Regions from separate parts of the Kitasatospora sp. NBC_00070 genome, predicted to be linked through region 3. Evidence: riboswitches for the same ligand, from Rfam matches in the RefSeq annotation. Region 3 holds a riboswitch; each other region holds the start of a gene.
The links. A riboswitch is a leader RNA that binds a small molecule or an ion and turns the genes downstream of it on or off. The one in region 3 is predicted to bind cyclic di-AMP.
Positions count from the first base shown of each region.

Region 1 (9,895 bases), 3.0 Mb from region 3:
ATGACAAGGCTGCTGACGGCCCGGTCACCATCACCTACTGGGACACCTCCAACGCCACCAACGAGGCGCCGAACTACGAGGCCCTGGTCAAGAAGTTCGAGGCCGCCAACCCGAACATCAAGGTCAAGTTCGAGAACGTGCCGTTCGACCAGGCGCAGAACAAGCTGCAGACCGCGATGGGTGCCACCGGCGCTCCGGACGCCTTCCGCTCCGAGGTGGGGTGGACCTCCGCGTTCGCCAAGGCCGGCTTCCTGGAGCCGCTGGACGGCACCCCGGGGATGACCGACAAGGCCGCCTTCCAGACCAGCCTGATCGAGCAGGCGACGTACGAGGGCAAGGTCTACGGCGCCCCGATCGTCACCGACACCCTGGGCCTGCTCTACAACAAGGAGCTGTTCACCAAGGCGGGCGTCACCAAGGCCCCCGCGACCTGGGACGAGCTGAAGACCGTCGCCGCCCAGGTCAAGGAGAAGGCCGGGGTGGACGGCTTCTTCCTGCGCGCCGGTGACGGCTACTACGCCATGCCGTTCCTGTACGGCGAGGGCACCAACATGGTGGACGCCAAGGGCAAGAAGATCACCATCGGCTCGCCCGAGGCCGTCAAGGCCGTCGAGACCTACAAGTCGATGTTCACCGCGCCCGGCACCGCCAAGGCCGACGTGACCACCGACAGCTACGCGCACATGATGGACGCCTTCAACACCGGCAAGGTCGCGGCGATCATCCAGGGCCCGTGGGAGATCACCAACATCTACAAGGGCGCCGCCTTCGCCGACAAGAACAACCTCGGCATCGCGGCCGTCCCGGCCGGCTCGGCCGGCAAGGCCGGTGCCCCCACCGGCGGCCACAACGTCTCGGTCTACGCCGGTGCGGACAAGGCCCACAAGGCCGCCGCCGAGAAGCTGGCCGGGTTCCTCACCTCCGCCGAGAGCCAGACCTTCCTGGCGCTGAAGAACTCCACCCTGCCGACCCGCACCGACGCGTACACCGCCGAGGTCAAGGCCAACCCGGGCATCGCCGGCTTCCAGACGATCCTGACCGCCGCCCAGCCGCGCCCCGAACTGCCCGAGTACAGCTCGCTGTTCGGCTCGATCGGGACCAACCTCGGCAAGATCGTGCAGGGCCAGAGCAGCACCCAGGCCGGCCTGGACGCCACCGCCGTCGACTACCTGAAGCTGCTCCCCGGCTTCTCGAAGTAACCCAGCCAGCCGTCCGGGCCGCCCACCTGACCGAGGTGGCCCGGGCGGCCGTTCCCGTACCGACAGCAGTCACCGCCCCGAGCCGCGGCGGACCTCCCGAAAAGGTGTCAACTCATGGCAGTCGCCGTGCAAGGCGCGCCCAGCAAGGGCAGCCAAGACCCGCGCCCCGGCCTGGTGGCACGTGTCAAGCTCTCGTACAGCAAGCACTGGTACGCCTACGCGATGGTCGCGCCGGTCGTCATCGTGCTCGGCGTGCTGGTCGGCTACCCGCTGATCAACGGTTTCTACCTGACCCTGACGGACGCCAACAGCCTCAACTCGGCCCGCACCATCGGGGTCAAGGAGATCCCGGCCACCTACGAGTTCATCGGCCTGCACAACTACGCCGACATTCTCTGGGGTCCCGGCTCCTACGACCGCTTCTGGTCGCACTTCGTCTGGACCATCGCCTGGACGGTCATCTGTGTGACCCTCACCTACTCGACCGGTCTGGCGCTCGCCCTGCTGATGAACCAGCGGCTGCGCGGCCGCAGCCTCTACCGGCTGATGCTGATCCTGCCGTGGGCGGTGCCGACCTTCGTCACGATCTTCTCCTGGCGGCTGATGCTGGCCGACGGCGGTGTGGTCAACGGACTGCTCGGCTCGCTCGGCCTGCCCGAACCCGCCTGGCTCTCCGACCCGTTCGCGCAGAAGGCGGCGGCCATCCTGGTGAACACCTGGGTCGGGGTGCCGTTCATGATGGTCTCCCTGCTCGGCGGTCTGCAGTCGATCCCCGACGAGCTGTACGAGGCCGCCGAGATGGACGGCGCCACCGCCTGGCAGCGGTTCCGCCACATCACCCTGCCCGGCCTGCGCACGGTCTCCTCCACGGTGGTGCTGCTCGGCGTGATCTGGACCTTCAACCAGTTCGCCGTCATCTTCCTGCTGTTCGGCAACGGCGCCCCGGACGCGCAGATCCTGGTCACCTGGGCCTACCGCCTGGGCTTCGGCCAACAGCCGCGCGACTACGCCCAGTCGGCCACCTACGGCGTGCTGCTGCTCTCCATCCTGATCGTCTTCACCAGCTTCTACCGTCGCTGGCTGGCCCGGAACGAAGAGGCTTCCCGATGACCGCCACCATCGAAGAGACCGTCAAGACCCCCGCCCCGGCGTCCCGTCCGGCCAAGGTCCGCCGACGCGGCGAGAGCACCCCGCTGGTCCGCGCCCTCTCGCACGGCGCCCTGGTGGTCGCCAGCCTGGTCGCCCTCTTCCCGGTGGTGTACATCGGCTTCATCTCGCTCGGTCCGGACAAGATGGACTACCTGCACCCCGGGCAGATCTTCGACAAGATCACCTTCTCGAACTACTCCAAAGTGCTGTTCGAGACCGACTTCGCCACCTGGTTCCTCAACTCGGTGATCGTGGCCGGCGGCACCACCGTGTTCGGCGTGCTGGTCGCCGCCACCACCGGCTACGCGGTCTCCCGGATGCGCTTCGCCGGGCACCGCCAGCTGATGTGGATCCTGCTGGTCACCCAGATGTTCCCGATCGCGGTGCTGATCGTGCCGATGTACACGATCCTCTCGGCGCTCAAGCTGCTGGACGGCTACACCGGCCTGATCATGGTCTACTCGGCCACCACCGTGCCGTACTGCGCCTGGCTGCTGAAGGGCTACTTCGACACCATCCCGGTGGAGATCGACGAGGCCGGCCGGGTGGACGGGCTCAGCCCGTTCGGCACCTTCTGGCGCCTGATCATCCCGCTGGCCCGCCCGGGCCTGGCGGTGGCGGCCTTCTACTCCTTCCTCACCGCCTGGGCCGAGGTGGCCTTCGCCTCCACCTTCCTGCTGAGCTCCGGCAAGTACACCCTGGCGGTCGGTCTGCAGACCTTCGTCAGCCAGTACGAGAGCCAGTGGAACCTGATGGCCGCCACCTCGGTGCTGATCGCACTTCCCGCAGCCCTGGTCTTCTACCTGGTACAGCGTCACCTCGTGGCCGGACTGACCGCCGGCGCGGCCAAGTCCTGACGCTTCGACGTACCGTCAACTCAGCACCCGCCTCCGTCTGTTGCCGCGTGCCGCCGGTCCGTACCCCGGACCGGCGGGACGACACCTAGTCCCCAAGGGATGACTGTCCATGACCCAGAACCTGGCCGACACCTCCCGGCCCGCCGCCGAGTCCATCGCTGCGAACGGTGCTGCCTCCAGAGGCTGGTGGCGGGATGCGGTCATCTACCAGGTGTACCCGCGCAGTTTCGCCGACTCGAACGGGGACGGCATGGGTGACCTGCCAGGTGTCCGCAGCCGGCTGCCGTACCTGAAGGCGCTGGGCGTGGACGCGGTGTGGCTGTCGCCGTTCTACGCCTCGCCGCAGGCGGACGCGGGGTACGACGTGGCGGACTACCGCGCGGTGGACCCGATGTTCGGCACCCTGCTGGACGCGGACGGGTTGATCCGGGACGCGCACGAGCTGGGCCTGCGGATCATCGTGGACCTGGTGCCGAACCACTCCTCCGACCAGCACGAGTGGTTCCAGCGTGCGCTGCGCGAGGGACCGGCCTCGCCGCTGCGCGAGCGCTACCACTTCCGTCCCGGCAAGGGCGTCAGTGGTGAACTGCCGCCCAACGACTGGGAGTCCATCTTCGGCGGCCCGGCCTGGACCCGCACCGTGAACCCGGACGGCACCGACGGCGACTGGTACCTGCACCTGTTCGCCCCCGAGCAGCCCGACTTCAACTGGGAGAACCCGGCGGTCGCCGACGAGTTCCGCTCGATCCTGCGGTTCTGGCTCGACATGGGCGTGGACGGCTTCCGGATCGACGTCGCGCACGGCCTGGTGAAGGCCCCGGGCCTGCCCGACCTGGGCGGCGCCGACCAGCTCAAGCTGCTCGGCAACGACGTGATGCCGTTCTTCGACCAGGACGGCGTGCACGCCATCTACCGCGCCTGGCGCCGGATCCTGGACGAGTACCCCGGCGACCGGATCGGCGTCGCGGAGGCGTGGACCCCGACCGTCCAGCGGACCGCCAACTACGTCCGCCCGGACGAGCTGCACCAGGCGTTCAACTTCCAGTACCTGGGCACCTCCTGGGACGCCGCCGAGCTGCGCGAGGTGATCGACACCTCGCTGGACGCGATGCGTCCGGTGGACGCCCCGGCGACCTGGGTGCTGTCCAACCACGACGTCACCCGGCACGCGACCCGGTTCGCCAACCCGCCCGGTCTCGGCACCCAGATCCGTACCCCCGGCGACCGCGAACTCGGCCTGCGCCGGGCCCGGGCCGCCACCCTGCTGATGTTCGCGCTGCCCGGTTCCGCCTACGTCTACCAGGGCGAGGAGCTCGGTCTGCCGGACGTCACCGACCTCCCGGACGAGGTCCGGCAGGACCCGTCGTTCTTCCGGCAGGCCGGTCAGGACGGCTTCCGGGACGGCTGCCGGGTGCCGATCCCGTGGTCGGGCACCGAGGCGCCGTACGGCTTCGGCCCCACCGTCGGCGGCCCCAGCTGGCTGCCGCAGCCCGCCGACTGGGCCGGGCTGAGCGTGGAGGCGCAGGCCGGGGACCCGACCTCGACCCTGGAGCTCTACCGCAGCGCGCTGACCGTCCGGCGGGAGCACCCGGACCTCGGGGCCGGTGCCTCGGTGGAGTGGCTGGACACCCCGGCCGGGGTGCTGGCCTTCCGTCGCGGCTCCTTCGTCTGCACCGTGAACGTCGGCGCCGAGCCGGTCCGGATCGAGGCCCCCGGCCGTATCCTGCTCTCCTCCACCGAAGCCGTCGCGGTGGACGGTGCCACCCTGCTGCCGGCGGACAGCACCATCTGGTGGGCGGTCTGACGTGGTTGCAATAGGCTCTGGGATCGTGACTACGGCGCGACTTTCGGACATCGCGGCGCAGGCGGGGGTCAGTGAAGCGACCGTCAGCCGCGTCCTCAACGGCAAAGCAGGGGTTTCGGCCACGACCAGGCAGACGGTGCTGGCCGCCCTGGACGTGCTCGGCTACGAGCGCCCGACCCGCCTGCGGCAGCGCAGCGCCGGCCTGATCGGCCTGATCACCCCCGAGCTCAGCAACCCGATCTTCCCGGCGCTGGCCCAGGTGATCGAACAGGTGCTGAGTCGGCACGGGTACACCCCCGTGCTCTGCACCCAGACCCCGGGCGGTTCCACCGAGGACGAACTGGTGGAGATGCTGGTCGAGCGAGGGGTGGCCGGCATCGTCTTCGTCTCCGGTCTGCACGCCGACTCGACCGCCGACCACGACCGGTACGCCAAGCTGACCGGCCGTCAGGTGCCGTTCGTGCTGATCAACGGGTACAGCGAGAAGATCGCCGCCCCGTTCATCTCGCCGGACGACCGGGCCGCGATGTGGATGGCGGTCCAGCACCTGGTCGAGCTCGGCCACGAGCGGATCGGCCTCGCGGTCGGCCAGCGCCGGTACGTCCCGGTGCTGCGCAAGATCGAGGGCTTCACGGCGGCGGTGCGCGAGCTGCTCGGCCTGACCGAGGCGGAGGCCGAAGGGCTGGTCCACCACACCCTGTTCAGCGTCGAGGGCGGCCACGCCGCGGCCAACGCGCTGCTCGACAAGGGTTGCACCGCGATCGTCTGCGGCAGCGACATGATGGCGCTCGGCGCGATCCGGGCGGTCCGGCAGCGTGGGCTCGCGGTGCCGCAGGACGTCTCGGTGGTCGGCTTCGACGACTCGCCGCTGATCGCCTTCACCGAGCCGCCGCTCACCACCATCCGTCAGCCGGTCGAGGCGATGGCCACCGCCGCCGTCGACGCCCTGCTGGAGGAGGTCGGCGGGAGCCCCGGGCAGCGCGCCGAGTTCATGTTCCAGCCCGAGCTGGTGATGCGCGGCTCGACGGGCGCCCACGCCAAGGGCTGACCGGACGCACCGAGGCGGGGCACGAGAACTCTCTCGTGCCCCGCCTCGGTGCGTCCGGTCAGCCCTCCTGGACGGGCGGGCCGACCCGGTCAGTCGGTCGGCGGCTCGTCGGGGGCCGCGCGCAGCTCGGCCAGCTCGGCCTCCAGCTCGGCGACCCGGCTGTTCAGGCGCTGGACGTCCTGGACCGCGTCCAGGTAGTTCGCCTTGTGCCGCTTCGCGACCTCGCTGAGGGTGTCGACCCGGTCGGCGAACGCGTCGCGCTCGACGGCCAGCGGCTGGACGGCGGTGTGGAAGACCGCCTCGGCGATCCAGTCCGCCCAGGCGTTGATGTGCTGGGTGCCGGCGGCGCCGCCGAGGTCGGCGTTCTGCAGACCCTGGAGCATCGCGGGCCGGATGGTCTCGGCGATCCGCTGGGTCGCGGTGGGCGGCACGGTCATGGCTGGTCCTCGCGGTCGAACTGTGGGCTGGCAACTCCGCGACATGACCGACGAAGCGAAGGCGCACATCACCGCCAGGATAATCGCTGCGGGCAGGCCGCTGCCCCGGAGCCGACCAGGGTCTCCGGGGCAGCGGCCTGGGGTGCGTCAGACGCGACCGGCGAAGTCCGGCGCCCAGTTGGCGATGGACTCGGTCTTCACGCCCGCCCGCGGGTTGGCGGCCTCGACGTACTTGCCGTCGCCGATGTAGAGGGCGACGTGGTAGACGCCGGAGTTGCTGCCGTTGTTCGACCAGAACAGCAGGTCGCCGGCCTGGAGGTTGTCCAGCGAGACCCGGGTGCTGGCGTCCGCCTGGTCGTTGGCGACCCGGGGCAGCGAGATGCCGGCCTGGCGGAAGGCCGCCTGGGTCAGACCCGAGCAGTCCCAGCCGCCGTTGCTGCTGCCGCCGTAGACGTACGCCTGGCCGAGCTTGGACATCGCGAAGTTGATCGCGGCGGCCTTGCTGCCGGTCGCCGCCACCGCGGTGGTGGCGGTGGAGCCGGACGCGGCCTTGGTGCTCTTGGTGGTCTTGGCGCCGGTACCGGCCGACGACGAACTCGGCGCCGGGGCGGTCGACTTCGGCGCGCTGGTCACCACGGTGGTGGTGCCGCCGAGGGCCAGCTGCTGGCCCGGGTAGATCATGTCCGGACCCTCGGACAGGATCGCCTTGTTCAGCTCGTAGAGCTTCTCCCAGCCGCCCTCGACGTTCTGGCTCTGCGCGATGGTGGAGAGCCAGTCACCGGCGACCACGGTGTAGCTCTTGGCCGCGGTGGTCGTGGTGGTGGTCTGCTGCTCGGCCGCCTTCGGCGCCGGGGTGGCCGCCTTGGGGGTGGTGGCCTTCGGCGTGGTGGTCTTGGCGGTGGTGCCGGTCGAGGAGGTGTCGACCTGGGCGGCGCCGCCGCCCTTGGTCAGTCCGGCCTGCACGGAGCAGACCGGCCAGGCGCCGGGGCCCTGGGAGGCGAGCACCTTCTCGGCGATCGCGATCTGCTGGCCCTTGCTGGCCTGGTTGGCCTGGGCGGCGTACTGCTTGCCACCGAACTCGGCCCAGGTGCTGGAGGTGAACTGGAGGCCGCCGTAGAAGCCGTTGCCGGTGTTGATGCTCCAGTCGCCGGTGGACTCGCACTGGGCGACCTTGTCCCAGGTGGAGACGGTGGCGGCGGACGCGGAACCGGCGGTGAGGCACGGGACCGAGAGGCCGATGCCGACCACACCGGTCGCGGCGATCAGACGGCGGGTGCGCTTGGACGCGCTGCTGGACAGCATGAAGATGCGTTCCTCTCCCACGCCTGCGAGGTGAGCTGTCGGATTCGGGCTGGAGTTGCCCGGCCGTGCGTGAGCACGGCTTCACCCCAAGCCTGAAATCGGTCAAATCGGACCAATTGCAGGCGACTTACCTGTGGTTCCCCCGCCCCTGCCATGGTGTTTTGCTCTGCTGCCTGTTCATCCGATGGCAGGACTCGGCGTTCCGGATGAACTGGGTCCGTGTGGCCACGAACAGGGGAGCACGTTAGACAGACTTAAGTTCAAACCGCAAACCTCTGTGATGTGGATCATGCTTTCTTTATGGAACCTTCATGATGCTGAAGTGTCCGTTCCGGTGATGGGTTTCGATCGAATCTGATCAAATCCCTTCCCGTTCAAGGGACTTGCCTATGCTTCAGGCGAGGCGGCCGCAGGCGCGGCCCGGGGGAGGGGTGCGCGGCACCATGCGGCACGCGAAGAGGCCCGGAGCGGGACCGGAAGATAACGACTCGGCAAAGACCGGGCGCAGAAAGCTACTCGGCTGGATCGCGGCCGGCACGGCGGCCGCCGCGATCGGGGTGGAGGAGCTGGTCCGGCACACCGGTGACGCCCCTGACGTCGCCTCGGCTCCGCCGCCGCCCACGCCCGGGGCCGCCCACTCGCACGGTGACCCGCTGCCGTCCGCCTCCCCGGAGCCGTCGCCTTCGCCCTCCCCGGAACCGAGCCGGCCGGCTCGTCCGTGGTCGGACCCGGCCGGCTGGGGCGGCAAGCTGCCCGGCCCGGCCGCCGCCGTCCGGATCGCCGACCACGTGGTGCTGGACGGCGATGCGGCGGTCGGCTCGTTGGTGGTCGAAGCATCCGGTTCGCTGACCTTCGCGGCCGACCGCTCGGTGGTGCTCAGCTCGGCGGGCAACGTCGAGGTCAAGGGCAGTCTGACGCTGGCCCCGGCCGACGCCGCCCTGCACACCCTGCGGTTCCCCGACGTGGACGAACGGCGCTTCCAGGGCGGTGGTATGACGCTGATGCCGGACGACACCGGTCTCTGGGTCACCGGGGCCGGCTACCTCCGACTGGACGGCGCCGCCAGGACGGCCTGGGTGCGCGCCACCGGCGCGCTGAAGGCCGGCGACACCCGGATCACCCTGGCCACCGAGCCGACCGGCTGGCGCCCCGGTGACGAGCTCGCCGTCACCCCGACCGGGGCGCCCGCCGGCGACGGTTTCTCGGAGCGGTACGACCTGCGGACCATCGCCTCGATCAGCGGCGGTACGGTCACCCTGGACGGCCCGCTGAAGTACCCGCATCCCCGGGTGGCGACCGGAGGGGGCGTCACCGTCGGGGCGGAAGTGCTGAATTTAACCCGTAATGTCCGAATCGAGGGCACCGAGAAGGGCCGCGCCCACGTCCACCTGACCAGCTCCCGGAAGTCCGACGTCCGGCACGCCGCGCTGCGCTGGCTCGGACCGCGCGGCCCCGGCAAGGACCAGTGGAACGGCAAGGCGGTCACCGAGCCGGTCCTCGGCCGGTACGGGCTGCACTTCCACATGCTCGGCGACACCAGCCGGGGCACCGTGGTCGAGGGGGTGGTGGTCCGCGACACCGGCAGCCACGCCTTCGTCCCACACGCCAGCCACGGCATCACCTTCCGCAGCTGCATCAGCCACCAGACCTGGGAGGACGCCTACTGGTGGGACGGGCCGCTGGACACCCGCACCCCGCAGGGCCCGTCGGACGACATCACCTACGACTCCTGCGTCGCCTCCCGGACCCTCTTCGACCCCAACCCGCGCGGCTACCGGCTGACCGGTTTCAGTCTCGGCGCGGGCACCGGCGGCGTGGCCAGGGACTGCGTGGCGGTCGGCGTCCAGGGGGCGACCGGCGCCTCCGGCTACCACTGGCCGGAGACCAGCGAGGGCGTCTGGACCTTCGAACGCTGCCTGGCCCACAACAACCTCGAGAACGGCATCTTCGTCTGGCTGAACGCCCAACACCACCACGTGGTCGGCCAGTTCGTGGCATACCACAACGGTGGCTGGGGCATCGAGCACGGCGCCTACCTGAACGACTTCGACTACACCGGCAGCGTCCTGTACGGCAACGCCGCCGGGGGAGTGGCGCTG
Region 1 is NZ_CP108247.1:1,081,190-1,091,084, reverse strand. It holds gene OHV05_RS05100 (extracellular solute-binding protein) at 1-1,199, shown strand, start outside; gene OHV05_RS05095 (carbohydrate ABC transporter permease) at 1,314-2,309, shown strand; gene OHV05_RS05090 (sugar ABC transporter permease) at 2,306-3,205, shown strand; gene OHV05_RS05085 (glycoside hydrolase family 13 protein) at 3,315-5,009, shown strand; gene OHV05_RS05080 (LacI family DNA-binding transcriptional regulator) at 5,035-6,057, shown strand; gene OHV05_RS05075 (hypothetical protein) at 6,147-6,494, opposite strand; gene OHV05_RS05070 (transglycosylase family protein) at 6,642-7,817, opposite strand; cyclic di-AMP (ydaO/yuaA leader) riboswitch at 7,804-8,006, opposite strand; gene OHV05_RS05065 (hypothetical protein) at 8,240-9,895, shown strand, end outside.
Region 1: another riboswitch for cyclic di-AMP. It lies ahead of OHV05_RS05070 (transglycosylase family protein); the one in region 3 lies ahead of OHV05_RS19055 (M23 family metallopeptidase).

Region 2 (9,895 bases), 370 kb from region 3:
CACCCCCGGCAAGCTGGCCCGCCGCAACGCGGTCCGCAACCCGCGCCGGACGGCCACCACCGCCGCCGCGCTGACCATCGGGCTGACCCTGGTCTCCGCGATGACCGTGCTCGGCGCCTCGGTCGGCGGCGCGGTGGACCGGATCGTCACCAAGGGCATGGTCGCGGACTACAACGTGACCACCGCCAACCGGATGGGCATGTCGCCCGAGCTGGCGGCCGACGTGGCCAAGGCTCCCGGCGTGGCCGCCTCCAGCCCGCTGACCAACGTCTACTGGGAGCTGGACGGCCGGAACCGGGCGATCAGCGGCATCGACGCCCAGAGCCTGGACAAGCTGCTCGACCTCACCATGGACAGCGGCTCGGCCGCCGCGCTGAGCCAGGGTCAGGTGCTGGTCAGCAGCGAGCAGGCGAAGAGCTCCAACCTCTCGGTCGGCAGCACGATGAAGGTCGCCTACGGCGACGGCAGCACCGGCACGGTCACCGTCGGCGGCGTCTTCCAGCCGATCGACCTGCTCTCCGGCACGGTGATGTCCAACGCGGAGATCACCAAGCACGCCAAGGGCGACACCGACATCAGGGACGTCCTGGTCCGCGGCACCGACGGTGCCACCGCCGCCCTCCAGCAGTCCATCAAGGACGCCACCGGCCGGAACCCGGTGATCGAGGTGAAGAGCCAGGAGGACATGAAGGAGGAGTTCAGCAAGATCATCTCCTTCGCGCTCAACATGATGTACGGCCTGCTGGCGATGTCCGTCCTGGTCGCGGTGCTCGGCGTGGTCAACACCCTGGCCATGTCGGTCTTCGAGCGGAAGAGGGAGATCGGAATGCTGCGGGCGATCGGTCTGGACCGGAGCGGCATCAAGCGGATGGTCCGGCTGGAGTCGGTGGTGATCTCGCTGTTCGGCGCGACCATCGGCGTGCTGCTCGGGGTCTTCCTGGCCTGGGCGGTGAACGGCACCCTGGGCTCCAGCATCCCCGGCCTGGTCACCGAGCTGCCGTACGGTCAGCTGCTGCTCTTCCTGCTGCTGGCCGGGCTGGTCGGCCTGGTGGCCGCGCTCTGGCCCGCCCGCCGGGCGTCCAAGCTGGACATCCTGGAGAGCATCAAGACCGACTGACGGTCCGTAGGACGCCGCAGGCCCCCACCCGTGACCTTGGGTGGGGGCCTGCCGCCGCTCCCGGCCCCGACGGGCCGGTGCGGGCAACGCAGCAGGCCCCCGCCGGGAGGGTTTCCGGTGGGGGCCCGCTCTGCTTCGCTCTGAACTGCTGTACTCCGCCCGGTCGCACGGCCGGCTGAGCACCACGGAGGTCGTGGTCCGGCGACGCTGCCGGGCGGAGAGCCTCCGACTCATACCCCGGGTCGTCCCGGGGCCAGTCGTCCTACTTGCTGCTCGCGAGCTCCTTCACCGGCTCGGCGGGGGCGGCGACCGCCACCGGCTTCGGCGCGGGGGCCGCGGCCTCCTGGAACGCCTCGAACGGCTTCTCCATCTCGGCCAGACCCACGGTCTCGCGCTTGAGGAACATCGCCAGCGTCCAGTCGGTGAAGACCCGGACCTTGCGGTTCATGGTCGGCACCCGGCTGCCGTGGTACAGGCGGTGGAACCACCAGGCCGGACGGCCCTTCAGCTTGTACTTGCCGAAGAGGATCGCCACGCCCTTGTGCAGGCCGAGACCGGCCACCGCACCGAGGTTCTTGTGCTTGTACTGGGCCTGCGGGAAGCCCCGCATGCCCGAGATCACGTTGTCGGCGAGCACGATCGCCTGACGGACCGCGTGCTGCGCGTTCGGCGGGCACCAGGCGCCCTCGCCGACGGCGAGGTCGGGCACCTGGGCGTTGTCGCCGGCCGCCCAGACGTAGTCGAAGCCCTGGACCTGGAGGGTCGGGGCGGTGTCCACGTGACCGCGCGGGCCGAGCGGCAGACCGAAGTGGTTGAGGATCGGGTTGGGCTTGACGCCGGCCGTCCACACGATGGTGGAGGCGTCCGCCTCGACGCCGTTCTTCAGCACCACGTGCTGGTCGACGCAGGAGTCCATCGAGGTCTCGATGTAGATCTCGATGTTGCGCTCTTCGAGCTTCTCCTTGGTCCACAGACCGAGGTCCGGGCCCATCTCCGGGAGGATGCGGTTGGCCGCCTCCACCAGGATGAAGCGCATGTCGTCGCGGCTGACGGTCTTGTAGATCTTCGCCGCGTCCCGGGCCATGTCCTCGACCTCGGCGATGGTCTCGACGCCGGCGAAGCCGCCGCCGATCACCACGAAGGTCAGGGCCTTGCGGCGGATCGCCTCGTCCGTGGTGGACTCGGCCTTGTCCAGCTGCGCCATGACGTGGTTGCGGAGGCTGATCGCCTCCTCGACCGTCTTCATGCCGATGCCGTGCTCGGCCAGGCCGGGGATCGGGAAGGTGCGGGAGACCGAGCCGGTGGCCACGACGAGGTAGTCGAAGGGCAGCTCGTAGGCGTCGCCGGCCGCGGGGTGGATGGTCGCGACCTTGCGGGCGTGGTCCACGCCGGTCACGTGACCGGTGAGCACCTCCGCCTTCTTGAGGGCGCTGCGCAGCGGGGCAACGAGGTTGCGAGGCGCGACGTTGCCGCCGGCCGCCTCGGGGAGGAAGGGCAGGTACGTCATGTACGACCGCGGGTCGACGACCGTGACGGTCGCTTCGCCGTAGCGCATCTTCTTGAGGATGCGCATCGCGGCATACAGGCCGACGTAACCACCGCCGACGATCAGGATGCGAGGACGCTCCGTGGTGCTCATATCCGAAAGTATCCACCCCCGGTTGGGGGCACCTTCGTGAGGCCCGTCACAAGCCACTGGACAGCACCTGCTACACTGCCCGGCCACACTTTCCCGGCCCGGGTGTCAGGCCGCGCCGCCGGGCCGGCTCCCGCCTGGCACCCCGTCGATCGGGCGGCCCTGAGCAGCAACGATCCCCGGAACGAGCGGGTTCCCGCACTGGTGTTTCGATTCCATTACCGACCCCGAAGCCTGCCTGCGATCCGATGGACACCCACCGGAGTCGACCTTCGGTCCCGCATTCCGGACGGAGCGGGCGTCGGAGTGCGACGAATGACTGGATCGCCATGTGAAGAAATTCACGAAGTTTCTCGCGGCACGCCGTGCAGCGCGCGGCCCCGGGTGCCACAGCGGCGTCCCGGGGCCGTCCGGACGGGGTCCGGCAGGGGTCTTCGAGGGGGTCGGGCGGAGGGTCAGGAGACCAGGCTCCAGGCGATCCCGTCGAGGATGTCGTGCTCGCTCACCACCAGCTCGGCGGCGCCGGTCCGCTCCATGATCTCCAGCAGCACCAGGGCACCGGCCCCGATCACGTCCACCCGGCCCGGGTGCATCACCGGGATCGCGGCCCGCTGCTCGTGGGTCATGGTCAGCAGCCGGCCGGACACCTCGCGGACCTGGTCCACCGTCAGCCGGGCGTGGTGGATGACCTCGGAGTCGTACGAGGGCAGCTCCAGCGCGATGCCCGCCACTGTGGTGACGGTGCCCGCCAGGCCGACCAGGGTGGCCGCGGTGGTCAGCGGGACGGCCTCGGCCGCCACGTCCAGCGCGGCCCGGACGTCTGCCCTGACCCGGTCCTGCTGCTCGGGCGTCGGCAGCTCCGTACCGGCGAGGTGCCGCTCGGTCAGCCGGACGCAGCCGATGTCCACCGAGCGGGCCGCCTCGACCCGCTCGCCGCCGAGCACGAACTCGGTCGAGCCGCCGCCCAGGTCGAACACCAGGTACGGACCGGGGAACTGACCACCGGTCAACTCCTTGGTGGCGCCGGTGAAGGACAGCCGGGCCTCCTCGTCGCCGCTCACCACGGTCGGCTCGACACCGAGGATCTCCCGCACCCCGGCGACGTACTCGGCGCTGTTCTCGGCGTCCCTGGAGGCGCTGGTGGCGACGAACCGCAGCCGGTCCGGGCCGACCCCGTGCTCGGCCAGCACGGCGGCGTACTCGCGGCAGGCCGCGAAGGTGCGCTCCAGCGCCTCCGGCGCCAGCCGTCCGGTCCGGTCGACGCCCTGGCCGAGGCGGTTGATCACCATCCGGCGGTCCAGGTCGGTGATCTCCCCCGTCTCCGGGTCCAGATCGGCGACCAGCAGCCGGATCGAGTTGGTGCCGCAGTCGATCGCGCCGACCCGGGTGGTGCTCACGCGGACTCCCCGGTCTGCTCGGCGTCCTGCTCCGCCTCGGCGCGCTTCTTGGCGGCGCGCTCGGCGGCCAGCTGCTCCTTGGCGGCGATCACGGCCGCGTGGTCCTGGTTCTTGGCCCGGTTCCTGGCCACCCGGCCACCGGCCGCCTCGACCTCCTCGGGCGAGACGCAGGGGCCCTTGGCCCACCACTCCTCCAGCATCCCGATCGCCTCGTCGCCGAGCGGGTTGACCCCCGGACCGGCCGCCAGCGAGTGGCCGACCAGCACGTGCAGGCACTTCACCCGGTCCGGCATGCCGCCGGCGCTCGGGAAGCCCTCCAGCACCTCGATCGCGTCCCGGCGCGCGACGTAGTCCTCGTGCGCCTTCTGGTACGCCGCCGCCAGCTCGGGATCCTCGGCCAGCCGGGCGGTCTGATCCTTCATCACCCCGTCCGCCTCCAGGGTGCCGATCAGCGAGGCGGCCTTGGGGCAGGTCAGGTAGTAGAGGGTGGGGAACGGCGTGCCGTCCGGCAGCCGGGGCGCGGTCTCCACCACGTCGGGGTTGCCGCACGGGCAGCGGTGCGCCACCCCGCGCAGGCCGCGCGGGACGCGGCCGAGCTGGGCCGCGATCGCGGCGACGTCCTGGTCCGGGACGGTCGGGTTCTCAGTCATGGGGATGTGCTGCCTCTGGCGGGTACGGGGGTGGAGTCGGCCTGGTCGACCGAGTCCCAGACACTGGCGTACCAGGGCTGGGCGGCCTTGGCCTGCGGGGCTGCCCCCGCGTCGGCCGAGGAGGACTTGCTGCTCGGCGGGTTCGGGTCCACCGAGATGAAGGGGGTCTCGCCGGGCATCGCGTAGTGCAGTCGCTGCCGGCCCTGCGCCTTGACGAACTCCGGGTCCTGCCAGCGGGCCCGCTCCCGGCGGAGCTGCTCGACCTGCTGCCTGGCGTGCTCGGCCTTGGCCCGCTGGGCGGAGATCTCCGAGCGCTGCGAGATGAACTGCCGGGTCGGGTAGGCGAGGATCGCCACCAGCGAGCAGAGGACGAGCACCAGCACGGTGGCCCGGCTGGTGAAGCGCGGTCGCGCCGCCAAGCCCGGAATCTTCCACATCGCTGGTACCCCTCCTGATCACATGCCGGTGCCCCGGCCCTCCACCCTACGGGGTGGGAGCCGGGGCACCGGTGCAGACGCCTGTGTGTCAGTCCGCCGACCGGCGGGCCCGACGTCCTGGTGTGACTACTCGGCCGACTTGAAGCGCGGGAACGCGCCGCGGCCGGCGTACTCGGCGGCGTCGTCGAGGATCTCCTCGATGCGCAGCAGCTGGTTGTACTTGGCGACGCGCTCGGAGCGGGCCGGGGCGCCGGTCTTGATCTGGCCGCAGTTGGTGGCGACGGCGAGGTCGGCGATGGTGACGTCCTCGGTCTCACCGGAGCGGTGCGACATCATGCAGCGGTAGCCGTTGCGCTGGGCCAGCTCGACGGCGTCCAGGGTCTCGGTCAGCGAACCGATCTGGTTGACCTTCACCAGCATCGCGTTGGCGGTGCCGGTCTCGATGCCACGGGCCAGGCGGACCGGGTTGGTGACGAACAGGTCGTCACCGACCAGCTGGACCTTGTCGCCCAGCTCGTCCGTCATGGCCTTCCAGCCGTCCCAGTCCTGCTCGTCCAGCGGGTCCTCGATCGAGACCAGCGGGTACGCGGCGACCAGCTCGGCGTAGTACGCGATCAGCTCGGCGGAGGAGAGCGCCTTGCCCTCGAACTGGTAGGCGCCGTCCTTGAAGAACTCGGAGGCGGCGACGTCCAGGGCGAGCGCGACGTCCTTGCCCGGGGTGTAGCCGGCCTTCTTGATGGCCTCGACGATGAGGTCGAGCGCCTCGCGGTTGGAGTCGAGGTTCGGCGCGAAGCCGCCCTCGTCGCCCAGACCGGTGGAGAGGCCGCGCTCCTTCAGCACGCCCTTGAGCGTGTGGTAGACCTCGACGCCCCAGCGGACGGCCTCGGAGAAGGACTCCGCGCCGATCGGCGCGATCATGAACTCCTGGATGTCGACGTTGGAGTCGGCGTGCGACCCACCGTTGAGGATGTTCATCATCGGGACGGGCAGCACGTGCGCGTTCGGGCCACCGAGGTAGCGGAACAGCGGCAGGTCGCTGGCCTCGGAGGCGGCGTGCGCCACGGCGAGCGAGACACCGAGGATCGCGTTGGCACCGAGCGAGGACTTGTCCGGGGTGGCGTCCAGGTCGAGCATGGCCTGGTCGATCAGGCGCTGCTCGGTGGCGTCGTAGCCGACCAGCTCCGGGCCGATCTGCTCGATGACGGCCAGCACGGCCTTCTCGACACCCTTGCCGAAGTAGCGGTTCTTGTCGCCGTCACGCAGCTCGAGGGCCTCGAAGGCACCGGTGGAGGCGCCCGACGGGACGGCGGCACGGCCGGTGCTGCCGTCGTCCAGACCGACCTCGACCTCGACCGTGGGGTTGCCACGGGAGTCGAGAATCTCACGGGCTACGACGACATCAATGGACGGCACGTGGCATCTCCTTGACGGAAGCGGGATGTGTTGTCGTTACGACCAGAGCCTAACCGCACCGGAGCCCGGGGCCACGCTGACCTTGGTCCCGTCTCACCGTGTGGCCCGGCTACTCATCGGTAGTTCACCTGAATGACCGCAAACGGGGCCGTACCACCCGGAAGTGGTACGGCCCCTGCTGACGGAGTGTCGCGGGAGTTCCGCGTCAGCCGAGCTTGAGCAGCTGGCCCGGCAGGATCAGGTCGGGGTCGCCACCGATGGTGGACCGGTTGGCCTGGTAGACCTGCTGCCAGTCCTGGCCGTGCGCGGCGGCGATGTCCGAGAGCGTGTCGCCGGACTTGACGGTGTATCCGCCGGTGGCGGGCGCCGGGGCGGCGTGCTTCGGCGTGCTGACCTTCGGCGCGTCCACCTTCGGGGTGGCGGGCTTCGGCGCGGTCTCCTGCTTCGGTGCGGCGGCCTTCGGGGTGGCCTTCGGCGCCGGGGTACGGGTCTCCGAGCGGGAGGACTTGCCGGCCGAGGTGTCGACCTGGGCGGCCGAACCACCCTTGCTCAGGCCGGCCTTGACGGAGCAGACCGGCCAGGCGCCGGGGCCCTGCGAGGCGAGCACCTTCTCGGCGACCGCGATCTGCTGGCCCTTGCTGGCCTGGTTGGCCTGCGGGGCGTAGGACTGACCGCCGAACGCCTTCCAGGTGCTCGGGGTGAACTGGAGGCCACCGTAGAACCCGTTGCCGGTGCTGATGCCCCAGTCGCCGCCGCTCTCGCACTGGGCGACCTTGTCCCAGGTGTCGACCGGGGCGGCGTGCGCGCCGGTGGCGGTCAGCAGCGGGAGTGCGAGGCCGACGCCCGCGACACCCGCCACGGCGATGGCCTTCTCGGTCTGCGTACGACGACGATGACGGCCCGAACCGGTGAAGAGCATGAAGAAGTCCCTCTCCGCACGCCTGCGAGGTGAGCTGTCGGGTTCGGACCGGGAGGTGGCCCGGCCGCCACTGCTGGCGGCTTCACCCCAAGCCGTGGGGGACGGCGACTTACCTGGGTCCCCCGCCCCTGCCCAAGGGTCTGGTCGGTGTCCCGGCAGCGCGGCGGGCAGGATTCGGCGTTCCGCGCTCGGGGTTCGCAGCTGCGAACACCAGGGAGAGTAAGCAGATGACCCGATGGATCACAAGCTTATGTCGAACAGATCACACAGAAATCACGCTCCGCTGCGGGTCGTCCACAAACCATACTGGTATGTCCGGATTGATGTGTACTCAGATCACGCCTGATCAGATCTGACCGACACGCCGTCAGTGCGGGTCGGTGACCTCCGGCGTGAACGAGACCGGCAACTCCCGCAGCCCGCGCATGATCAGCCCGCCCCGCCAGCGCAGCTCCTCCGGTTCGGCGGCCAGTTGGAGGTCGGGCAGCCTGGTCAGCAGCGTGGCCAGGGCGAATTGACCCTCCAGCCGGGCCAGCGGGGCACCGATGCAGTAGTGGATGCCGTGCCCGAACCCCAGGTGCGGGTTGTCCTTGCGGGCCAGGTCCAGGGTGTTCTCCGCGGCGAACCTGGCCGGGTCCCGGTCGGCCGCCGCCAGCACCACCAACACCGGGTCGCCGACCGGGATGTCCACCCCGCCGATGGTGAGCGGCTCGGTGGCGAACCGCCAGGTGGCCAGCTCCACCGGGCCGTCGTAGCGCAGCAGTTCCTCCACCGCCGTGGCCAGCAGCGCCGTCTCGCCGCGCTGCACCGACTCCTGCAACAGGGCGCGCTGGGCCGGGTTGCGGAGCAGCGCGTAGGTGCCGTTGCCGATCAGGTTGATGGTGGTCTCGAAGCCGGCGAACAGCAGGATGAAGGCCATCGCCGCGGCCTCGTTCTCGGTCAGGTGCTCACCGTGGTCGCTCGCCCGGATCAGCCCGGAGATCAGGTCGTCGCCCAGGTCGGCCCGCTTCCGGTGGATCAGCTCCAGCAGGTAGGTCCGGATCCGCTTCACCGCCCGGCCCACCCCGCCGCGCTGCCCGCCGTGGTGGCGGATCATCGCCCCGGCCCAGTCCCGCAGGTCGTCCTGGTCCTCCGGCGGCACCCCGAGCAGGTCGCAGATCGCGTAGATGGGGAGCGGGAAGGCGAACTCGTGGATCAGGTCGGCCGACCCGCGGGCCGCGAAGTCGTCGATCAGCCGGTCCGTCAGCTGCTGCACCCGGGGCTCGAACTCGGCCACCCGGCGCGGCGTGAACGCCTTCGACACCAGCCGCCGCAGCCGGGTGTGGTCCGGCGGGTCGATGTTCAGCAGATGCGTCATCAGATCCGCCTGCCGCTCGCCCGGGATGCCGACCCGGCCGGTCTTGTGCGCCTGCCCGCTGTGGTGCGCCGGGTTCTTCGACAGCCGCCCGTCCGCCAACGCCTGCCGGGCGTCCGCGTACCGGGTGACCAGCCACGCTTCCACCCCGCTGGGCAGCGTGGTGCGGTGCACCGGCGCGTGCTCGCGCAGCCACGCGTACGCGGGATAGGGGTCGGCGGCGAACTCCCAGGTGAAGAGTTCCGGCTGGGTGGTTCGGTACGTGTCCGGCATGTCGTGCACCGTAACCTGCCACAAGAGGAGTGAGCTGGGTCACCTGGCGGGTAATTGCTCTTGCGGAGGATCGTGGCGTGCTTACGATCCTCCGATACGGTCTCGGTGGACGCCGGTGCGGCGTGCTCCACCGGGCGTAGCTCTTTGGGAGGAGCAGGCCATGCGGGTAGCCGGGGCAGTGGTGGTCATCGCGGTGCTCGAAGGCGGTTCGGGAATCGAGCTGGCCCGCCGGTTCGCGGCGGCCGGGGCCGCCGGCATGCTGATCGCCGACCAGCGCCCCGGGGTCGCCGAGGACCTCGCCACCGAACTCGACCGGCCCGGCTGCCCCGTGGTCGGCGTCAGCGGCGACGCCCGGCAGCCCAGTGACGTGGCCGCGCTGGTGGCCACCGCCGCGGAGCACCTCGGCCCGATCGACCTGTTCTGCGTGGCGGGCCCCGACGGCGAGCGCATCCTCCCACTGGCCGAACTCCCCGACCACCTCGACCCGCTGGCCGAACTCCTGGCCCAGATCGGCGACGCCATCAGCGAGGTCATCCCCCGCCAACGCGGGGTCCACGTCCCGCACTAGGCAGGCCCTCGGGCATCTACGGTCCAGGGGCTCGGGGCTGCGCTGTTGGCAGGCGCTCAGCCGTCTACTACCCAGGGGCTCGGGGAACTGCGAGGAGATCTGGCGTTCGGGTCACTGCGAAAGTGCCTGAC
Region 2 is NZ_CP108247.1:4,470,047-4,479,941, reverse strand. It holds gene OHV05_RS20700 (ABC transporter permease) at 1-1,117, shown strand, start outside; gene OHV05_RS20695 (NAD(P)/FAD-dependent oxidoreductase) at 1,380-2,756, opposite strand; gene OHV05_RS20690 (exopolyphosphatase) at 3,209-4,150, opposite strand; gene OHV05_RS20685 (DUF501 domain-containing protein) at 4,147-4,800, opposite strand; gene OHV05_RS20680 (septum formation initiator family protein) at 4,797-5,237, opposite strand; gene eno (phosphopyruvate hydratase) at 5,364-6,650, opposite strand; gene OHV05_RS20670 (transglycosylase family protein) at 6,856-7,569, opposite strand; cyclic di-AMP (ydaO/yuaA leader) riboswitch at 7,575-7,725, opposite strand; gene OHV05_RS20665 (cytochrome P450) at 7,937-9,196, opposite strand; gene OHV05_RS20660 (SDR family NAD(P)-dependent oxidoreductase) at 9,357-9,764, shown strand.
Region 2: another riboswitch for cyclic di-AMP. It lies ahead of OHV05_RS20670 (transglycosylase family protein); the one in region 3 lies ahead of OHV05_RS19055 (M23 family metallopeptidase).

Region 3 (9,895 bases):
GTCGCCGCCGCCGTAGCGGAGCAGCGGCGTCGCGGCCCGCAGCAGCCGGGCGATCCCGTCGTCGATGTCCTCGCCGGGGACCTCGACCAGGCCGTCGCTGTAGAGCAGCAGCGAGTCGCCCAGGTCGAGCCGTCCCTCGGTGGGCGGGTAGGGGGCGCCGGGCAGGATGCCGAGCGCCGGGCCGCCGCCACCGTCGAGCAGCAGCCAGCTGCCGCCCGACTCCCGGCGGTACTGGGCGGCCGGCGGGTGGCCCGCCGTGAAGATCCGGTAGCCGCCGTGCGAGGGGTGCAGGGCGAGGTGGACGGCGGTGGCGAACCCCTCGTCCCAGCCGAGCCGGGCCAGGAAGTCGTTGGCCGTGGGCAGGAAGGACTCGGGCGGTACCGAGCCGAGCAGCATGGCGAAGGCGCCGGAGAGGTGCATCGACCGGGCCGCCGCCCGGCTGCCCTTGCCGGAGACGTCCACCAGCAGGACCTCGAGCAGGTCCCGGTCGGGGCGGTGCGCGGAGAGCACGAAGTCACCGGAGAAGAAGGTGCCGCTGACCGGGGCGAGCGCCTGGTGGAACCGCCAGTCCAGCAGGTGGTCGGGCAGCCGGCCGAGTGCGGTGGTGCGTTCGGAGAGTTCCAGCAGCATCGCGTCGCCCCGGGTGCCGCGCAGGCCGAGCCGGCTGCGGTGGCGGGAGGTCAGCAGCACCACCACGGCCGCCGCGCCGACCACCCAGGCCGAGCCGGGGGTCACCCCGAGCGGTTCGCGCAGCCACCAGCAGGCGGCCAGGCCGACCGCGACCCCGAGCAGCAGGCCGCACTGCCGGCGGGTGTGCAGCAGGAAGCCGCCGAGGATCAGCGGCAGGGCCAGCGCGGAGGGCGGACAGCCGGTGGGGGCGGCGATGGCCAGCAGTGAGAGCAGTCCGACCAGGAGCAGGAGCAGCCCGAGCGCGGCCTTCTCGGCGGTCGGATCGCCGTCCAGCAGCTGACCGGCCCAGCGGCCCGCCGGGCCACGCCGCAGCCGCCCGGTGATCTGCCGGGCCATCGTGGTGACTGCGGGCACCTGACCTCCGCCTGGGCTGACCGTCCGTCAGCTCAATCTAGCGTCAGATGTCCGTTTCATCCCTCTGTCGGCGGCCGGACGGCCTCACTGGCCGTCGCACTCGCCGTACGACTGGCGGGCTCCGGCGGTGACCGGGCGGAGCGAGCGGGCGCCGAGGAGGACCTCCAGGAACCGCCGCGCGGTACTCGGCCCCGGCGCGTCGACGGCGGCCGGAGCGGCCAGGGCCGCGCGCTGGCCGGGGATGCGGGTGGTGGCGGGACGGGCCGTCCGTGCGGTCTGCGTCATCTGCCCACATCCTTCGTGCTGGTGACAGGCGGGGATGCCTGAACCCTGCCAGTGTCGGCCGGTCTTGGCGACGGAACGGTCTCGAAAACCACCCGAACGGATACCGTTCCGCCGAACTGAGGTTTATCCCGCTGCGGGCCACACCCGCAAGCCCTCCACCACTACCCGGATCAGCCGCTGCCGAGTCACCGTCAGGTCCGCCGCCATCCGGAACGCGCCGCCCGCGGCGAGCGAGGCGAAGCCGTGCGCCGTCGAACGGACCGCCCGGGCGGCGTGCACCGACTCGTCGCCGGTCAGGCCGTAGCCGTCCAGGACCGTGATGATCACCCCGACCAGCCGGGCGGCGGCCCGGGTCAGGTCCGGGTCCGGGTCGGGGGCCTGCGGCAGGGCGGCGTACCGGCGCGGGTGCTGCTCGGCGTAGTCCAGGTAGGCGTTCAGCAGGGCGGTCATCGCCTCGTCCCGGCTGCGGCCGACCGCCGAGTCGGCCAGCCGCTCGGCCAGCTCCTCGGTGACCCGGACGGCGATCAGCCGGCGCAGCTCGGTCAGACCGCCGGTGACGTGCTTGTAGAGCGAGGGGGTGGCGACCCCCGCCCGGGCGGCCACGGCGGCCAGGGTGAGGCCGTCGGAGCCCTGGGCGTCGATCAGCTCCAGGGCGTGGTCGACCACGGCGGCGGGGGAGAGTCCGGCCCTCGGCATCAGGCGACCTCGTCCAGGAAGGGGAGCAGGGCGTCGGCGGTGGCCTGCGGGAACTCCGCCATCGGGTAGTGCCCGGCACCGTCGATCATCACCTTACGGGCCTTCAGCGCGACCGCCTGGCGGTCGGCCACCGCGGCCGGGTCCGGGAAGTCCGGGTCCTGGCTGCCCATCAGGACCAGCGCGGGGCAGCGCAGCCCGGCCGCCCAGCCGGTCGGCGCCGAGTCCCCGGTGACGTACCCCCGGGTGGCCTGCTTGCGGCCGGGGGTGCGCAGGGCGGCCACGGCGGCGCTGCGGTACTCGGCGAAGTCGGCGGGCTTCGCGGTCGGGTACGCCTTGCCGAGGTAGCCGCCCCAGACGGCGGGGACGTGCACCAGGGCGAGGCCGAGCACCTTGAGCAGGGCGCGCTGGAGGGCGGTCGGCGGCAGGTTCTCCACGAAGGCGTCGACCAGGGCGATGCCGGCCACCCGCTCGGGGGCCAGGCCGGCGGCCCGCAGCACGGTGGCGCCGGTGTAGGAGTTGCCGACCAGGGCGGCCCGCTCGATGCCCAGGTGGTCCAGCAGGGCCAGGGTGTCCTCGGCGATCGCGGCGGGGGAGTAGTCGCTCCAGGCGATCGAGGACTCGCCGAAACCGCGCAGGTCCAGGGTGACCACCCGGTGGCCGGCCGCGGTGAGCAGCGGGCGCAGGTGCCGGTACACCGTGCGGGAGTCCAGCATGCCGGGGAGCAGGACGACCGGCAGGCCGGTCTCGGTGGCGGTGTCGTCGTAGGCCAGCCGGCCGCCGGGGACGTCCAGGTACTGGGTGGTGAAGGTCTGCGTCATAGCCATAAAGCTAAGGCTAATAGCCTTAGCCGTCAAGTGCCCGTCGGCCCGGGGAGCCGGTGGGATAGCGTGCGGGGCGATCGCACCGCACCGAACCTGAGGGGTCGTCATGCCGTTCATCAACGTCAAGCAGCTGGCCGGTCGGACCGTGGAGCAGCGGGCCGAGATCGCCCGCGAGCTCACCGAGACCTACGTCCGGATCACCGGTGTGAGCCCGGAGGCGGTGACCGTGGTGATCGAGGAGATCCCGCTGGAGAACTGGGCGGCGGGCGGGGAGACCTACGCCGCCAAGCGGGCCGCGGGCTGACCGTCGCTCAGATCCCCTCGACCCGGAACGGGTCGTGCTCGGCGAGCAGCTTGTCGAGCCGGGCCTGGTCGACCCGGGAGGAGATCTGGCCGGCGTCCTGGCGGTCGCGGACCACCTTGGCGAGGGTGAACGCCGCGGTGACCTCGTAGAGCAGGCCGACCGCCAGGAAGCCGCGCATCCAGGGGTCGACCGGCAGGTAGGCGATCCCGATCACCAGGGCGGCGGAGGCCAGGGCGAAGGACAGGACGGCCTGCAGGTAGTAGGCGTTGGTGGTCCGGGGCTGCATCGGAGTGCTCATGTCCCGAGGGTCTCCAACTCCCTTGCCGGGCGCCTGAGTACGGATACTCAACCGGCCGTCGCGCACCGTCACCGAGTAGTCGAGCAAAAGCCGCATTCCGGTCACGGGTCGTCAGAAGAGATGGACTGCACCTCGCTAGCCGCTTGGAATCATGGGCTCCTAGGATTAACGTTTGATAACGCAGCGCGGTCGGCAACGCCGTACCCAGAACGGCACCGTGCGCCGTCGCCTAATCCTCAGGACCCGCCTCGCCGGTGGGTCCGGGAGCCGGGGAACCACCGTTCCTTGGGGTGAATCGACCGAGTCCCGCACCCGGTCGTAGGAGACCTTCCTGCTCCGAACCCGTCAGCTAACCCGGTAGGCGCGAAGGAAGGAAAGGAGCGCGCCTCCGTGGCGTCGACGCACTCCCCGGCACACCCCCGTACCGACTCCGGCAACCAGCTGCTGCTGGACCACCCGGACGCAGCCAGGCACCGGATGCCCCGTCAGCCCCGCTCCGGCGGTCCGCTGATCGGCGTCACCGCGATGACCGCAGCCCTCGGCGCGACGGCCTTCGCCGCCGCCGCCCCGGCCGGTGCGGCCCCGCAGCCGCCCGCCGTCGCGGCCGCCGACTCCGCCGACCAGGACGGGCCGCAGCTGCTCCTCTCGGCCGACCCCGGGCTGGCCCTCGCCGCCCGGATCCAGCTCCAGGCGGACGGGCAGCGCACCGCCGCCGACGAGTCCGCCCGGCTGGCCGCGGCCCAGGAGGCGGAGGCCAAGCGGGCCGCCCAGGCGGCCGAGGCCAAGCGCGCCGAGCAGCGCGGCGCGTTCGCGGCGCCGACCACCAACTACGAGCTGACCGCGCACTACGGCCAGTCCGGCTCGTACTGGTCGCACCTGCACACCGGCCTGGACTTCGCGGCGCCCACCGGCACCCCGGTCACCGCGGTCGGCGCGGGCACCGTCACCTCGGCCGGCTGGTCGGGCGCGTACGGCTACCGGGTGATCGAGACCCTGGGCGACGGCACCGAGATCTGGTACTGCCACCTCTCCTCGATCGTCACCGCCTCCGGCGAGGTCGCCCCCGGCACCGTGCTCGGCAAGGTCGGGGCCACCGGCAACGTCACCGGACCGCACCTGCACCTGGAGGTCCGGCCGGACGGCGCCGCCCCGATCGACCCGCTGGACTGGCTGCGCGAGCGCGGCATCAACCCCTGACGCACCGTCGGAGCCGGGCCCGCCGAGACGGCGGGTCCGGCTCCCTCACTCCTCCGCCGCGGTCCGCTCCGCCTGCTCGGCGAGGTACGCCTCGATCTCCTCGGTGCCCGGCTCCGGGGCCAGGTCCGGGTACTCGTGCACCAGCAGGGCGGGGAGCCCGGGGACGGTCCACTCGCCGATCAGCCGGAGCGCCTCCTCGGCCACTGCGGCCTCGAAGCCGTCGAAGTCGCCGGAGAGCTCGTCCGGCATCGGCAGACCGAGCGCGTTCAGCCCGGCCAGGTTGCGGTAGCTGCGCTGCATCAGCCGGTTCTCCAGCAGCATCCGGGCGCCGTCGGTGGCCATCCCGATCGAGATCAGCCTGGTCCGCCCCCAGCCGCCGTCGGCGTCGATCTCGTCCAGCTCGGTGAGCGCGCCGTACGCCTCGGCCCGCTGCTCCGGCGTCAGGTCCCGGAAGCCGTCCAGCCAGGCCCGGACCGCCGCCTCGTCGGTGGTGTCCACCCCGGCCGCCCGGAGCAGCAGCGTGTACAGCCGGGGCCAGGTGACCAGGTGCGGCTGGCGGAGCAGCCCGCAGAGCAGCTCGCCCTGCCAGTCCACCTCGGCGTGCAGCCGCTCCTGCCGCTTGGCGTTCAGCCGCCGGGCGGCCCGCTGACGGTCGATCAGCAGCCCCACCGCCCGCCCGTACGCGCCGGGGTCGGCGGCCGGCTGGACGTACATGTAGATCCGCTCGTACAGCAGCTGCTCGACCACCGGCGAGCTCAGCTCGGGGTAGCCGTCGTGCATCCGGCCGTCCCCCAGCTCCAGCAGGGCCAGCACCGTCCGGACCGCCTCCACCGGGACGGGTTCGAGCCCCTGGTCGGCCGCCCAGGCGAGCAGGTCGTCGGCACGGGTGCGCGGGCTGAGCCGGAGGTCGTCGTCGTTCACCCTCGTACGGTAGCCGCTGCCCGGGCCGGGAGCCGTCCGTCCCGGACGGGGGTGGGGTAATCCCCACCCCCGGTCCGCCGGGGGACCTCATGTCGCGGACGGCTCCGATCGGGCACCTTTGAGGGGTGGGCAGCGAGCAGGGCAACCAGACCGAGGAGCCGGTGATGACCAGTCAGACCTTCCCGTACGCCGAGCGCAGCAGCAGTGTCGGCAACAGCAGCGGTCGGGTGCGGCCGGGGTTCTGGCGGGCGCCGTTCGCCGCTGCCACCTACCGGGAGGTCGGCTTCGTGCTCGGCTCGCTGCCGATCGCGATCCTGGGCTTCACCTTCGCGGTCACCTTCTTCTCGCTCGGGGTCGGCCTGCTGGTGACCGCGCTCGGGTTCCCGGTGTTCGCCCTGTTCACCTCAGGATCGCGGGGCTTCGCCGCGCTGGAGCGGCACCGGGCCGCCACCCTGCTCGGCACCGAGGTCGCCGCCCCCGCTCCGGTGGCGCAGTCCCGGCCCGGCTTCTGGGGCTCCGTCACCGCCCGGATGGCCGACAAGGCGGGCTGGAAGGCGGCGCTGTACCAGGTGCTGATGCTGCCCTGGAGCATCCTGAGCTTCACCCTGACGGTGACCTTCCTGGTGACCGGCTGGGTGCTCGCGCTCTACCCGGCCTACCACTGGGTGTTCGCCCGCTACACCGACTGGCCGGGCTACCGGGTCTACGACTTCACCACCGACGCCGGGGCGCACCACGAGTACTACCTCACCTCGGCCGGGGACCTCGCGGGCGTCTCGCTGCTCGGCCTGGTGCTGGTCTTCCTGACCCCGGCGCTGATCCGCGGCCTGACCAACCTCTCCCGGGCGGCGGTCAAGGGGCTGTGCGGCAGCCGCTGACCGGATGCGGCCCAGCCGCTCCCGTGCTCCGATGAACAGGCCCGGTACCGCTCCCCGGTACCGGGCCTGACGCATCCCCGGGAGGTCCGGTGCACACCCCCGGCACGCTGATCACCTCGCGTCCGCTGGACGAGTACTGCGGCCTGTTCGGCCTGACCAGGGCCGCGCTGGCTGCGGTGCCCGGGCCGGTGCTGGACTGCCCGGGCGGCGCGGCCGGGCTGACCGCCGAGGCCCGTGAGCTCGGCGTCACGGTGATCGCCACCGATCCGGCGTACGCGGCCCCGCGGCCCGAGCTCACCGCGCTGGCGGTGGCCGGCCGGGACCGGATGGCCGCCTGCCTGGCGGTGGCCCCGGAGCGGCACCTGCCCGCCGGGCAGTTGTGCCCCGAGCGCTACCTGCGCAGCTGGGACCGGGCCCGCCGGCTGTTCGCGGCCGACAGTGCCGCCCGGCCGGAGCGCTACGTGGCCGCCGCGCTGCCCGGACTCCCGTTCGCCGACGGCTCGTTCGCGCTCACCCTGAGCGCCTACCTGCTGTTCGCCTACCCCGAGCTGTTCCCGCCCGAGCGGCAGCTCGCCGGGCTGCTGGAGCTGGTCCGGGTCACCGACCCGGACGGCGAGGTCCGGGTCCACCCGCTGCACGACGGCGCCGGCCGCCCCTGCCCGCACCTGCCGCAGCTGCGCTCGGCGCTGGGCGAGCACCGGGTGGCCAGCGAGATCGTCAGGTTCGCCCGCCCGGGCGACGGCCGGACCCGCCGGGTGCTGGTGCTCAGGAAGGCGCGGCGGTGGGGCTCGGGACCTCGGCGGGGAGCTTCTTGAGGATCTCCTCGCCGACCACCCGGCGGCGGGAGTCCCGCGGCGCGGTCCTGACGTTGCGCAGCTTGTCCTCCACCGCGAAGCGCAGGCTGCGCTTCTCCTCGGGGGTCAGCGGGAGCTGGAGCACCGCCTCCCGGGCGGCCAGCATCGCCTGCAGCAGCTCGAACGCGGACAGGTCGCTGCGGATCGCGCCGATCACCAGCGGCAGGTTCTCGTGGTCCGGCCGCCCCTGGAACAGGGCCAGCGCCTGCACCCGCAGACCCTCGGTCTCGGCCTCGAACAGCTTCCTGACCTCGGCCGGGCTGAAGTTCAGCTCCCGGGCCCGGCGGACGGTCTGGCCGACCGAGTCGGCCAGCGTCTGCCGGTCGGCGGTGGACAGCGCGCGGGCCAGCCGGAGGCGGGTGAGCAGCCAGCCGGAGAGGAAGCCGACCACGGTGAAGTACACCGCGAGCGAGGCCGCGAAGGCCGAGGCGCCGCTGCCGTTGCCGACCACCGGGGCCAGCGCGTCGCCGAGCTGTGCCAGCCGGCGCGGCAGGGTGCCGATCTGGGTCAGCCCGGCGCCCAGCAGGATCTTGGTCAGCCAGTCGGAGACCTGCTCCAGGTTGGTGTTCGGCGCGTAGCTCGCGGTGGACGTGGTGCTCAGGTCGGCGGGTTGGGCCGCCGCACCGCTGGTCAGCAGCCGGGGGATGCCGAACAGGAACCCGACCGCGCCGCCGACCATCATCGAACTGGCCGACACCACCAGGCCGCCGCCGAGCGCCGCCGCCCAGTCCGCGCTGGCCGAGGCGTACAGGCCGAGCCCCAGCAGGCCGGCCCCGACCACGGCGCCGAGCCCGGCCCGCGCCGCCGGTGCCAACTGCCCGTCACGTTCCAGTCCCACCGCACGCCCCTCCCGCCGCCCGAACCGCGCTGCGACTGTAGCGGACCCGTCACGCCCCGGGCAGGCCCCCGGCGCCACCCTCCGCCAACCGGACCCGGAACGTGCCGGTTCGGTGCTGTGCAGCGGCCAGCATCCGGTCCGTCAGATCCGGGTCGAGCCGACGCGCCTCGGCCCAGTCGGCGAGCGCCTCCCGGTGCGCTCCGAGCAGCTGGTGGGTCTGGCCCCGGCGGACCAGGGCCCAGGCGTACGTCGGGCTGAGCTCGATCGCCCGGGAGAAGTCGGCCAGTGCCCGGCCGGGCCGTCCCGCCAGCCGGTGGGTCTCGCCGCGTTCGGCGACCACCCACTGCCAGCCGGGGGAGAGCGTGACGGCCAGGTCCAGATCGGTCAGCGCCGCCTCGAACCGGTCCGCCCTGCGGTGCAGTTCGGCCCGGCGGGTGAGGGCCCACGGCTGGCGCGGGTCCAGTTCGAGCGAGCGGTCCAGGTCGGCCAGTGCCTCGCCGCCCCGGCCGAGCTGGTGCAGCACCCAGCCCCGGCTGGCCCACGGCCAGGCCGCCGCGCCGTTCAGCTCGGTGGCCCGGGTGAGCTCGGCCAGCGCCTCGGCCGGGCGGTCGGCCAGGCGGTGGGTCTCGCCGCGCTCGGCCCGGTGCAGCCAGTCCGCCGGGTCGAGCCCGACGGCCAGGTCGAGGTCGCGCAGGGCCTCCTCGAAGCGGCCCAGGGTGCGCAGCAGCCGACCCCGCTGTACCAGCAACGCGGGCTGCCCGGGCGCCAGTTCGACGGCCCGCTGGTAGTCGGCCAGCGCCTCCGGCAGCTGCTTCAGCGCCCGCAGGCCGACCGCCCGGGACGCGTACGCCCGGGCGGAGCCGGGGTCGAGCGCCAGCGCCGCCGTGCAGTCGGCCACCGCCGCCGGGTGGTCGCCGGCGGCCCCGTACCGGCCGGCCCGGGCCAGGAAGCAGTCCGCCCGGTGCTCGGCGGGCAGTCCCGGCTCGGTCAACAGCAGGGTGAGCAGCGCGAGTTCGGGGTCCTCGTCCAGGCCGCCGAGCCGCTCGCCCCAACGGCCGAGCGGCTCCGCCTCGGTGTCCCGGGCGGCCTGCACCACCACCTGGGCGGCCCGTCGGCAGGCCGAGTCGCCGCTCGCGCAGGCGGCGACCAGCTCCACCAGGGCGGCGGGCAGCGCCTGGTGCGGGTTGGCGCAGAGCCGGTGGTAGGTCTCGCCCAGCCGGTACTCCAGCCAGGTCCCGTCCGCCCAGCGCCCGTCCGGCGGCAGGTCCTGCTCCAGCGCCGCCCGCCAGCGTCCGAACGCCTCGGCCAGCGCGGTGTGCTGCTCGCGCCAGCCGAGCGGTGACCCGGTGCGCTGCAGACGGAGCATCGGGGTCCGCACCACGTCGTGGTAACGGACCCGCCCCGCCTGGTCGTTGACGAACGGCAGGGCGCGCAGCCAGGCGTAGTGGTCGCCCTCGGCCAGCACCTCGTAGACGTCCTGGTCGAGCTGGAGCGGCAGCGCGCAGGCCAGCGCGGCGGCCCGTCGCTCCGGGTCGGTCTCCCAGCGCAGGAACCGCTCCACGGCGGTGCCGGACGGGTCCTGCACCGCCTCGGGACCGGCCGGCCTGGTCTGCGCCAGAGTGTCCAGCAGCACCGGCAGCCCGCCGGCCAGCCGGAGCACCGTCCCGGTCACCCGCTCGTCGGTGATCCCCCGGGCGGTCAGCAGCTGCCGCGCCTCGGTCTCGGTGAACACCTCCAACGGCAGCTCGGCGACCAGGTC
Region 3 is NZ_CP108247.1:4,101,798-4,111,692, forward strand. It holds gene OHV05_RS19025 (PP2C family protein-serine/threonine phosphatase) at 1-1,044, opposite strand, end outside; gene OHV05_RS19030 (hypothetical protein) at 1,129-1,329, opposite strand; gene OHV05_RS19035 (TetR/AcrR family transcriptional regulator) at 1,453-2,025, opposite strand; gene OHV05_RS19040 (alpha/beta fold hydrolase) at 2,025-2,849, opposite strand; gene OHV05_RS19045 (4-oxalocrotonate tautomerase family protein) at 2,953-3,150, shown strand; gene OHV05_RS19050 (YiaA/YiaB family inner membrane protein) at 3,158-3,448, opposite strand; cyclic di-AMP (ydaO/yuaA leader) riboswitch at 3,665-3,826, shown strand; gene OHV05_RS19055 (M23 family metallopeptidase) at 3,839-4,645, shown strand; gene OHV05_RS19060 (hypothetical protein) at 4,691-5,566, opposite strand; gene OHV05_RS19065 (sensor domain-containing protein) at 5,692-6,444, shown strand; gene OHV05_RS19070 (hypothetical protein) at 6,534-7,259, shown strand; gene OHV05_RS19075 (hypothetical protein) at 7,210-8,136, opposite strand; gene OHV05_RS19080 (tetratricopeptide repeat protein) at 8,186-9,895, opposite strand, start outside.